Regions from separate parts of the Alteromonas sp. NFXS44 genome, predicted to be linked through region 1. Evidence: predicted binding sites of a transcription regulator. Region 1 holds the regulator's gene; the other holds the start of a gene.

Evidence for each region. The regulator LexA, encoded in region 1, represses DNA repair genes until DNA is damaged. The targets are predictions, from matches to a motif close to TACTGTATNNNNATACAGTA.
Region 2: the regulator LexA is predicted to act here: its motif matches at 2,588-2,607, upstream of dinB (DNA polymerase IV).

The regions. Positions count from the first base shown of each region.
Region 1 is NZ_JAGDEA010000012.1:984,277-989,242, reverse strand. It holds gene J3369_RS21320 (AEC family transporter) at 1-704, opposite strand, end outside; gene J3369_RS21315 (LysR family transcriptional regulator) at 807-1,676, shown strand; gene lexA (transcriptional repressor LexA) at 1,761-2,387, shown strand; gene J3369_RS21305 (serine hydrolase domain-containing protein) at 2,489-3,628, opposite strand; gene J3369_RS21300 (YceI family protein) at 3,738-4,310, opposite strand; gene coxB (cytochrome c oxidase subunit II) at 4,719-4,966, shown strand, end outside.
Region 2 is NZ_JAGDEA010000012.1:91,355-96,320, reverse strand. It holds gene J3369_RS17585 (S8 family serine peptidase) at 1-1,465, opposite strand, end outside; gene J3369_RS17580 (glycoside hydrolase family 108 protein) at 1,919-2,431, opposite strand; gene dinB (DNA polymerase IV) at 2,618-3,694, shown strand; gene J3369_RS17570 (DUF1653 domain-containing protein) at 3,696-3,926, shown strand; gene J3369_RS17565 (amidohydrolase) at 4,000-4,966, opposite strand, start outside.

The DNA.
Region 1 (4,966 bases):
GTGATCACAAAGCTGATAACGGAAGCGCAGCTGCCTTTCATTGAGGTATGACTGCCGGCAATAAACAATCCGATAGTCACCAGTGCGCAAGGGGCTGCAGCGTGACCCAGCAACGATGCTGTGGTCAGCAATGGTTGCGGAGGGTCAATATCAAAAGCCGGAAACATGACCCCGGCCAGTGGTGCAATCACCACCGGGTTTTTCAGCAGCTTTAAACTTACATCTGCAATCAGCCTGCGAAGGCTTACTGCTTTACTGAGATCAATCTCTATCAGCACAATGGCAACGGCAAATAAAACACAAACGGTGATGATTGTCGCAATGAGCACCGGCGCCTGCGTTTCGCTTCCTGCTACCGCCATGAGTAAGGGAAAGCCCATAAATCCGGTATTGGCGTAACTGGTATTAAGCCCGTCTATAGCACTCTCTGATAACGACATATTCCGTTTCTTTTGTACCACGACAGTAAGCGCAAAAATGACAAACACGGCGAGGGTGAAGCTTAGAACAAATCCCGGTTGCCAGAGAGACGCAATGGCAGACGTTGCTGTGATGTCAAAAAGCAGCGCAGGCAACGCCAGCCAGACAACAAATTTATTGAATTGTGTAGTGGCAGAGTCGTTCAGCAGATCCCTTTTGCGTAGATACCAGCCAAGGAATATGAGGGCAAATATCGGGAATATGAGCGTGAAAACAGACAACATGAAATGACAGATGATCAGGAAACCGGCGATCAGATTACCTTTAGTCTTATCATTCAATCCAATATAGAATTGAGTTAATCCTGATACAAATATTGAATCATCATGGATATAAAACCCTTAAGATATTTTATTGCGGTAGCAGAAACCGGTCATGTGGGTAGGGCTGCGCAGCGGCTTAACATCACTCAGCCACCTCTCAGCCGCCAGATAGCACTGCTGGAAGAAGAGCTGGGTACGGCATTGTTCAGCCGTCAACCGAAAGGCGTGAGTCTTACTGCCGCAGGAGAGCAATTTTACCGCGACAGCAAAACCATATTGCAATCGGTCAGCAAAGCCGCGGAACGGGCAAGAGCGACCGGTGCCGGAAAGTCGGGAAGCTTGTCTGTGGGATTCATGATGCATGCGGCTTATAACATTGTGCCTGAACTGGCCAGACAGTTTATGTCCCGCTATCCCGCTGTGTCCTTTCATATTCAGGAGGTTATTCCCTTTGAGTTAATTAATGGCGTTACTTCTGCGCAGTTTGATGCCGCCATCATGTTAAAGCCGGCGACGTCCCGGGGACTGGAAATGCTGTCTTTGCGCACTGAAGCACTCTGTCTGGCTGTTCACAAACACCACCGGCTGGCCGGGGCAAAGAAAGTCTGCGCAGAGGATTTAGTTGACGAAAAATTCATTGTTACGCCCCACAATGTGGCGCCGGAGCTGCGTAACACCATTGAACAGTACTGTACTGAAGCGAACTTTGTGCCCCGTGTGGTGTTAGAAACCCAGTTACAGCAAACCATCGTGTCGCTGGTGGCCAGTGAAGTAGGGATTGCGCTTGTGCCTGAACCGCTGAAGCAGGTGTGTCCGCCGGATGTGGTTTTGTTGCCGCTGCACAGAGCGCCGGTAGTGGAATATGTACTGGTATGGCTGCAGGACAACAGCAACCCGGCGCTGGCACGATTTATTGAGTGCGCGTCGGAATAACCGTAATAATTTCGCCGGCAGCCCTTGTCAAACCAGCGCAACTGTATATACTCACAGGAACTGTATAGAAAAACAGGGCTGTTTATGCGTCCACTTACTCCAAGACAAACGGAAGTTCTCGAACTGATCAAAACCACCATGCTGGAAACCGGCATGCCGCCCACCCGTGCGGAAATTGCGAAGCAATTAGGGTTTAAATCAGCTAATGCAGCAGAAGAGCATTTAAAGGCGCTGGCCCGTAAAGGTGTAATCGAAATTCTGGCGGGTACCTCACGGGGCATAAAGCTGAATATTCCGCTGGAAGCAGAAAACGATGAAGACGCAGGTTTACCGTTAATCGGTCGTGTTGCGGCAGGTGAACCTATTCTGGCGCAGGAGCATGTGGAAATGCATTATAAGGTCGACCCTGATCTGTTCCACCCCCGTGCGGATTTCCTGTTACGTGTAAACGGTATGAGTATGAAAGATATCGGTATTCTGGATGGTGATTTACTTGCCGTTCACCGTACTACTGACGTGCACAATGGGCAGGTTGTTGTTGCCAGGGTTGATGAGGATGTCACGGTAAAACGTCTGGAAAAACGCGGCCGCGAAGTATGGCTGCATGCAGAAAATGAAGAATTCGATACCATCAAGGTGGATCTTGCTGCTGAACCATTCAACATTGAAGGTCTGGCTGTAGGTGTTATCCGCAATGCTGACTGGATGTAAGTCTTTTCGCTAAGCGCGGTGCAATAACTATTGTGCGCGCTGGCCACAGCGCTGAAAAATTGAAAGGGCGATGATGTGAACCATCATCGCCCTTTTTTTTACTATTGGCTGGTATGTGCAAAGTGCAGTGTCTTCAGCGCCAGCAGAAAAACATCAGCATTGTCTTCACCACTGACATTTTTTACTATAGTAACCGCTGTTTTATGTTCACGGCAAAGAATGGTCATCGTAATGCCGCCCATACTGCCACCTGAGTGCATCACTGCATCAGGAATATCGTCCATCAAAGCCAGCGCGCTCGCGTTGTCTTTATACGCTTTACGTTGTTTGTAATCACCAAAACCGGTTTTCCAGCCTATGCCGAAGCCCACAGTTTCACCATTATTAAGTGTGGCTGGAGTAAACATGGCGCGGGTAGTCTCTGGTTTCAGGTAATCGCTTGCCACATGGGCTACAGCAAACCGGACAATATCTGACGGCGTAGAAATAAAACCGCCGCCGGCCCATTTATAGCTGTGATCCGTTTGTGGCGCATTAATCAGCTCACCTTCCAGTACGGTGTAAGGTCTCGCCCGGTGATCGATGATGGTGTACTGGTCGTCAAATACCGTGTTGTCCAGTTTCAGCGGCGCAAACACTTCTTCGTTAATGATGGCGCGGAAATCCCGGGACGCGTCAGCCCCTTCCATTGCGGCACTGACCAGTGTCCAGGCAAACGTTGAATAACGGTGATCTGTGCCAGGTGCAAACAGCAGAGGATCATCTTTAAACATCGCCAGTGCACTGTCGATATCCGGATAACTTTCATTCAGAAGGAATTCATTGGCCCCTTCTTTGTAGTGCCTGATACCGGCTGTATGTGAGGTAAGCTGGCGCAGAGTAATGACCGGTTTATCAGCAGGCCATGCGCTGACGTATTCAGTGACCGGTTTATCCAGATCAATGTTGCCCGCTTCCGCAAGACGCATTAATCCGGCCGTAGCGATGAGTTTAGAGACACTGCCGATACGCACCTTGTGATCTGTCGTCATCGGTACATGGTTTTCAACGTCGGCAAAACCGTAGCCTTTAGCCATCAGCATGCCCTTATCGTTACCGAGCGCCATGGTTATACCCGGCACTGTGTCATGACTTACCGCTTCTTCAAACAGAGCGTTAATAGCGCCGGAAGGAAGATCTTTGGCAAAAACAGAGGGTGTTAAAAATAACAGAAAAGAGGAGAAAACTGCGCGGCGCAACATAGAAGCAATCCCTGACAATAAAAACAATCAGACTACCGCAGTTAACTGACCGCTACCAATAAAAAAGCCCGCTTGCGCGGGCCGGGCATCCGGACGGTGATGCGAAAACTTATCTAGCTTGTGCTTCTGTGGTGATGTGCAACGTCACTTCGTCACTTACATTCGGTACGTACATATCGATACCGAAGTCAGAACGCTTGATGGTGGTCATTGCATCAAAACCAATCGCTTCTTTCTGTGTCATCGGGTGTACACCTGAACCATTCAGAGTGACATCCATAGTGACGGACTTAGTCACACCTTTGATCGTCAGATCGCCGGTCACTTCCATCGTCTTATCACCTGTCATTTCAACATCTGTACTGGTAAATGTTGCAGAAGGAAACTTCGCTGCATTGAACCAGTCAGCACCGACAAATTCTTCATTCAGCTTTTTAACAAATGAATCAATGGTATCAATTTTCACAGACACGTCGATTTTGCTGTCTTCCGGCGCGTCGTTATCAAACACGATGGTGCCTTCAGCGCCGTTGATGGCGGCTGTCGGGTTAGAGAAACCGAAGTGATTCCATGAAGCGATAACGCTGGTGTGGGTAGGATCAATCTGGTAGCTGACAGGCGCCGCGAATGCGCCTGCACTGATTAAACCTGAAACTAATACTGCCGGGATAAATTTATTCATTACACATTCCTTTAATAACGTTGATGTCACAAGTGTGAGGACGATTTACTTACCTATAATACGGCGTTCCTGAAATACGGATGTGTCGAAGATCTGAACGAAACATTCGAAATATCAGAATGAAGTGCTTTGACCCTGTTTCTGAGGCCACCCCGGCCATTTATTTTTTCAGAAAGACTAGACACAAGATGAAATCTGTTTAATTCTTATACCGTTGTTAACGAAAAAATAACAAAAAAAAGATAAAAATTAACAGGCGGCTAGCCTGATACGACAGGGTCCTGTGAGCAGGGTATTACACAAGATCCTCCATCACGGAGGTGTTGAGTGAAGAAACTCGTATGTAACGCAATGATGGTTTGGGGGTTAGCGATGTCTGTTATTCCGGCATCGCTGCAAGCAGAAACCATGGCAACATCAGACCGGGCAGGTGAAATCAACCTGAGACAAGGTGTCACAGACATCAGTGGACAGGTTTACGACCTGCACATGCTGATGTTCTCAATTTGTGTGGCCATCGCTGTGGTGGTGTTTGGTGTGATGTTTTACTCCATGTTCAAGCACCGTAAATCCCGGGGCGCCAAGCCGGCGCACTTCCACGAAAACGTGAAAGTAGAAATCGCCTGGACAGTCATTCCTTTCCTGATCCTGATTTT
Region 2 (4,966 bases), 890 kb from region 1:
CGTATCTCACATACAGATCGGCATCACCACTGCCGCCGGAGATTTGAATTGTCATCGTGGAAACGCCAGCCGGGATATCCCAGGTGTAGCGATCCCAGGATGACCGTGAACCTGATAATCCTGTTAATTGTCCTGATACCGGTTCCACACCCGGATCGGTCGGGTCTCCACCGCCGTTACCGCTGCCATCACAACCGTTGTTATTCAGGTAGCTGTTCGCCTCCGCTACACGGACAATACCGTAACCGTACTGATTATCTCTGCCTGAACTGCCACGATCTTCTGCTGTGGCATTTAACGCGTTTCTAATCTGCGTGGCGCTGCACTGGGGATGGAAGCTCCACACCAGGGCCGCCGCACCGGCGACGTGTGGCGTGGCCATAGATGTGCCGCTCAGGGTGGCGTAGGTGCTGTCCGGATAGGTGGAGTAGACTGAACTGCCGGGGCCGGCAATTTCCACCTTCGAGTTGTACTGTGAATAGCTGGCGCGGTTTTTACCGGAATCAACTGCTGCAACAGATACTACGGCATCGTAGGAGGCAGGGTAAGACAATGAACTGTTGCCGGCGTTACCGGCTGCGGCGACCAGCAGCATGTTATCGTCTGTGAAACCCTGCATGGCAGACGCTTCTGCCGAAGACGAGCCTGAACCCCCTAAACTCATGTTAACCACATCAGCGCCGGCATCCTGACACTGGTCGATAGCAGTGATGATGTCAGAGGCGTAAGTCCAGTCACCGTTGTCGTTGAATATTTTCACAATATGCAGGCTGGCACCGGGATAGACACCGATCACACCCTCTGAATTGTCATAGGCGGCAATCGTACCGGCAACATGCGTTCCGTGGCCGTTACCATCGTTATACCAGTTGCCCACTGCACTGTTATTGCCAATTCCGGTTACCCCGTCATTGGTACCCGGTAAATCCGGATGACCCAGATTATAGCCGGTATCAATAATACAGACTTTGCGGGCGCTGGTATCAGACTGGATCAGCTGATTCGCCTGTACCATGGTGTAGCCATATGGCGTGGACTGGGCCATTAACTCCCGCACCGGATCAGGGGCGATATCAACGTCCTTATTCTTGCGCAGGTCGTTGAGTGCTTTCTTATTTAATGTGACGACAGCCATGCCATGGCGTTCCATCACTTTAAGTGTCTTGCCACCTGCCTGTTGTATGGCAGATTTCACTGATGCTACATCCATCGCCTTATCACTGGCATTAATGCTGCCTTTGCCCGCCACTGCGCCTTTACCATTTTTAAAGGTGACAATGTAGCGTTCATTGCTTTCCTGTAAACGCAGATCCTGGCGCAGGTTCTTTAACTGCTCAAAGGTAAGTGGTTCAGGGGTAACACTGACCGGCCCGTTGCCGGCAGACGCTGCAGTAGCGGTTAATGTGATTAAACTTAACGATGTAGCGAGTAACGATTTGGATGGTAATGTGCGTAATATGGACATTATTTTTTTCCTGTCTTGTTGTTATCCCCTCCCGCTCTGTGGCGTGTTACTACGGGGGATTTTTACCGGGTCTGTACACATCGGTTTATCTGCTTTAGTGATGACAAAAACTGTTCCGTCAGTTTGTCATTCAGGAGAAATAAACCGGCTATGCACAAACGTTGTAAACGCTGCTTTTTTCTGCAGCTCGAAATCCATACTACTTAAGTCTATTGTGAGTTACGCATATAGCCGCATAACTATGAATAGTAATTAATACGTATAAAAAATGAGGGTATTGGTGTGCCAGCCAGGCATGACGGGCAGCGGAGAAACAAAAACTGACTAAAATTTAAGTTAAGAAAAAGATAAATAAAAACAAATTTATCCCCAAATCCAACTTAAATTTTGTGTAAAGATGTAATCAGGAAAAAGGGACGATAGCGTGTCTGGGGGCGGAGCCGGAAAGGTTTGCTATGCAATACCTTTCAGCGTCCGGTTTATCCAGCCAAGAAGGAACCTGGCTTGCGAGGGATTATGATTAACAATTTCCGCATAACGGGCGACTTTCTTGAGTGCATAGCCATGCAGAAATACTTCCGGTGGCATGTTGTTGATGGCCTTTAAGGATTTTGTACCGATGATCCCGTCAACATACACATCAGCAACTTCCTGGGCCAGTTTCGATGCTGCAGACAGGCCGGCATTAACGGCAAAATCAAAGAGGGTTTCAGCTACACGTTGAGAATCAATAAAGTCGCCGCGGATCCGTTCCCAAAAGTGCTGTTGGTAGAACGCTGCGACATGAGGCATCAGTTGACTGTCGGGTACGCCGGCATCAAGTAGTGGCCAGCCTTCCCAGTCAGGATGAAAATTGCGGGCTATACCGGCGTAGGTAGCACCACCGCGATCACCCTCCACACGATGAAGTGTATAGCCCCCTTCGTTATCAATCATTTTTTCAAAGGCGGGTAAAAAAGCAGCCATAACATCCTCCCTGATGAATGGTTAAATTTTACGCTTATTACCAGTTTATCTTTTCAATAAGGTTTTACAATCCTGTTGTATTAACTTTTTGCAATATTTTGACCTTTTATTCAGTGTTGAACTTTGCACTGGCATAGTTGACATAATCCGCTAAAATGCTGTTCATATATACAGTGTGGTGGCAGAGTGCGAAAGATTATTCACGTTGATATGGATTGCTTTTACGCTGCAGTTGAAATGCGCGACAATCCGTCATTGATCAATAAGCCCATAGCGATTGGCGGCAGCGCCGATCGCCGTGGCGTGATATCAACGTGTAACTATCCGGCAAGAAAATTTGGTGTGCGCTCTGCCATGGCAACAGCATACGCAAAGCGTTTATGCCCTGAGCTTATTCTTGTACCCGGCAGAATGGATATGTACGTCCGCGAGAGTCAGCGTATCCGTGAAATTTTCAATGACTATACCGATCTCATCGAGCCTTTATCACTGGATGAGGCCTATCTGGATGTCACTCACACCACTTTGTTTAACGGCAGTGCCACACTCATTGCACAGGATATCCGCCGGCGAATTAAAGAAGAACTGAATCTGACTGCCTCGGCTGGTGTGGCATCATGCAAATTCGTGGCTAAGGTAGCCAGTGACGAAAATAAACCGGACGGGTTATGTGTGATCACACCGGATAAGCTGGATGCGTTTGTCAGAAATATGTCGCTGGCAAAAATTCCCGGCGTGGGCAAAGTCACTCAGCAGAAGTTGCAGCGTCTGGGCCTGAATACCTGTAATGATGTCCGGCAATATCCCTTTGAACGTCTGCAGAAGGAGTTGGGAAAATTCGGTTCAGTGCTGTGGAACCGTGCTCACGGTGTGGATGAGCGGGATGTTAATGTCAGCCGGGTAAGAAAATCAATCGGAGTGGAACGTACCTTCAGCAGCGATCTGCATACTATTGGTGAATGCAAGGCGGTGTTGCCTGTACTGTGGGAGAAGATGCAGCAACGCATTGAAGGGCATATAAAAAAGACCGGTGAGCGGAAATGTCTGATAAAATCTCAGGGCGTGAAGCTCAAGTTTCAGGACTTCCAGCAAACCACCGTTGAGCACCGTCATCACGATATCGAAGAAGCATTTTTTTATGAATTGCTGGATGAAGCGTGGCAGCGGGCCAGAGGCCGGGGTGTCAGGCTGGTGGGCATTCACATTGGATTAGCCGGCGGTTTGCCGGCAGAGCAGCTGCTATTGCCACTGGAGGATGAATAATATGTCAAAGTCGGTTGTGCCAGGAACGTATCAACATTACAAAGGCAACTTTTATACTGTCATCGGTGTGGCTAAACACTCGGAAGATGAATCGGAACTGGTGGTGTACCGGCCGGATTATGGTGAAAAAAGGCTTTGGGTCCGTCCGCTGACTATGTTCACTGAGCAGGTGGAAGTGAACGGAGAAACGGTTCCCCGCTTCAGACATATTGAAGAGCAGGACCGGGATTAATCATCCGGTAGAATAAAATCACAAAAGGGGCGCAAAGCGCCCCTTTCAAATTACTTGTATCCGCTGTTTTCCGTTACTGGTTGCGCTCAGCATCAAATACCTTAATTCCCGCTGTCCAGGTCTGCAGCACCCGGGTGCGCCAGATATCTTTCGGATCCACATCGAAGATGTCCTGATCCACAAGAATAAAGTCAGCCCATTTCCCCGGGGTCAGCGTACCCAGACTGTCTTCCATATGTGCTGCGTAGGCAGCATCCAGCGTAAAGCCTCTGAAAGCCTGCTGAACGGTCATCGCTTCATGGGCATACCAGCCCTTTACCGGGTGGTTGTTTCTGTCCTGACGGGTAACGGCAGCATGAATACCGTAAAACGGATTGGCCAGCTCTACAGGAAAGTCTGAACCCAGCGGAATGGGGATCCCTGAATCCAGCAAAGTCTTCCACGCATATGCTCCGGCCATGCGCTCCTTTCCGAGGCGGTCTTCTGCCATGTTCTTATCGCTGGTAGCGTGGGTGGGCTGCATGGAAGGCAGTACACCCAGCTTCGCAAACCGCGGCAGATCGTCGGGATGAATCACCTGAGCATGTTCAATACGGTTTCTGAAGTCAGCATCAGGATGTTTTTTCATTTCCTTTTCAAATTGATCCAGCGCCATACGGTTTGCGCGGTCGCCAATGGCGTGAAAGTTAAGTTGAAATCCGGCGTTCATGACTTTACTGAACAGGGGAGCCATTTCTTCAGGCTGGGTAAGCAGTAAACCTGTCTGATGCGGATCGTCGGTATAGGGAGCCAGCAAAGCCGCACCACGGCTTCCAAGTGCGCCGTCACCATAAGCTTTTACGCTGCGGATAAACAGAAAATCGTCACTGCTGCGAACCGGTCCGTTATCCAGCATGACGTCCAGGTCTTTGTCTGTAGCACTGACCATGGCGTAAATACGTACCGGCAACGATTGTTCTGCTGCACGGGCCAGATAAAAATCGTAAACCTGATGAGGTACACCGGCATCATGCATGGCGGTAACACCCACGGACAGCAAA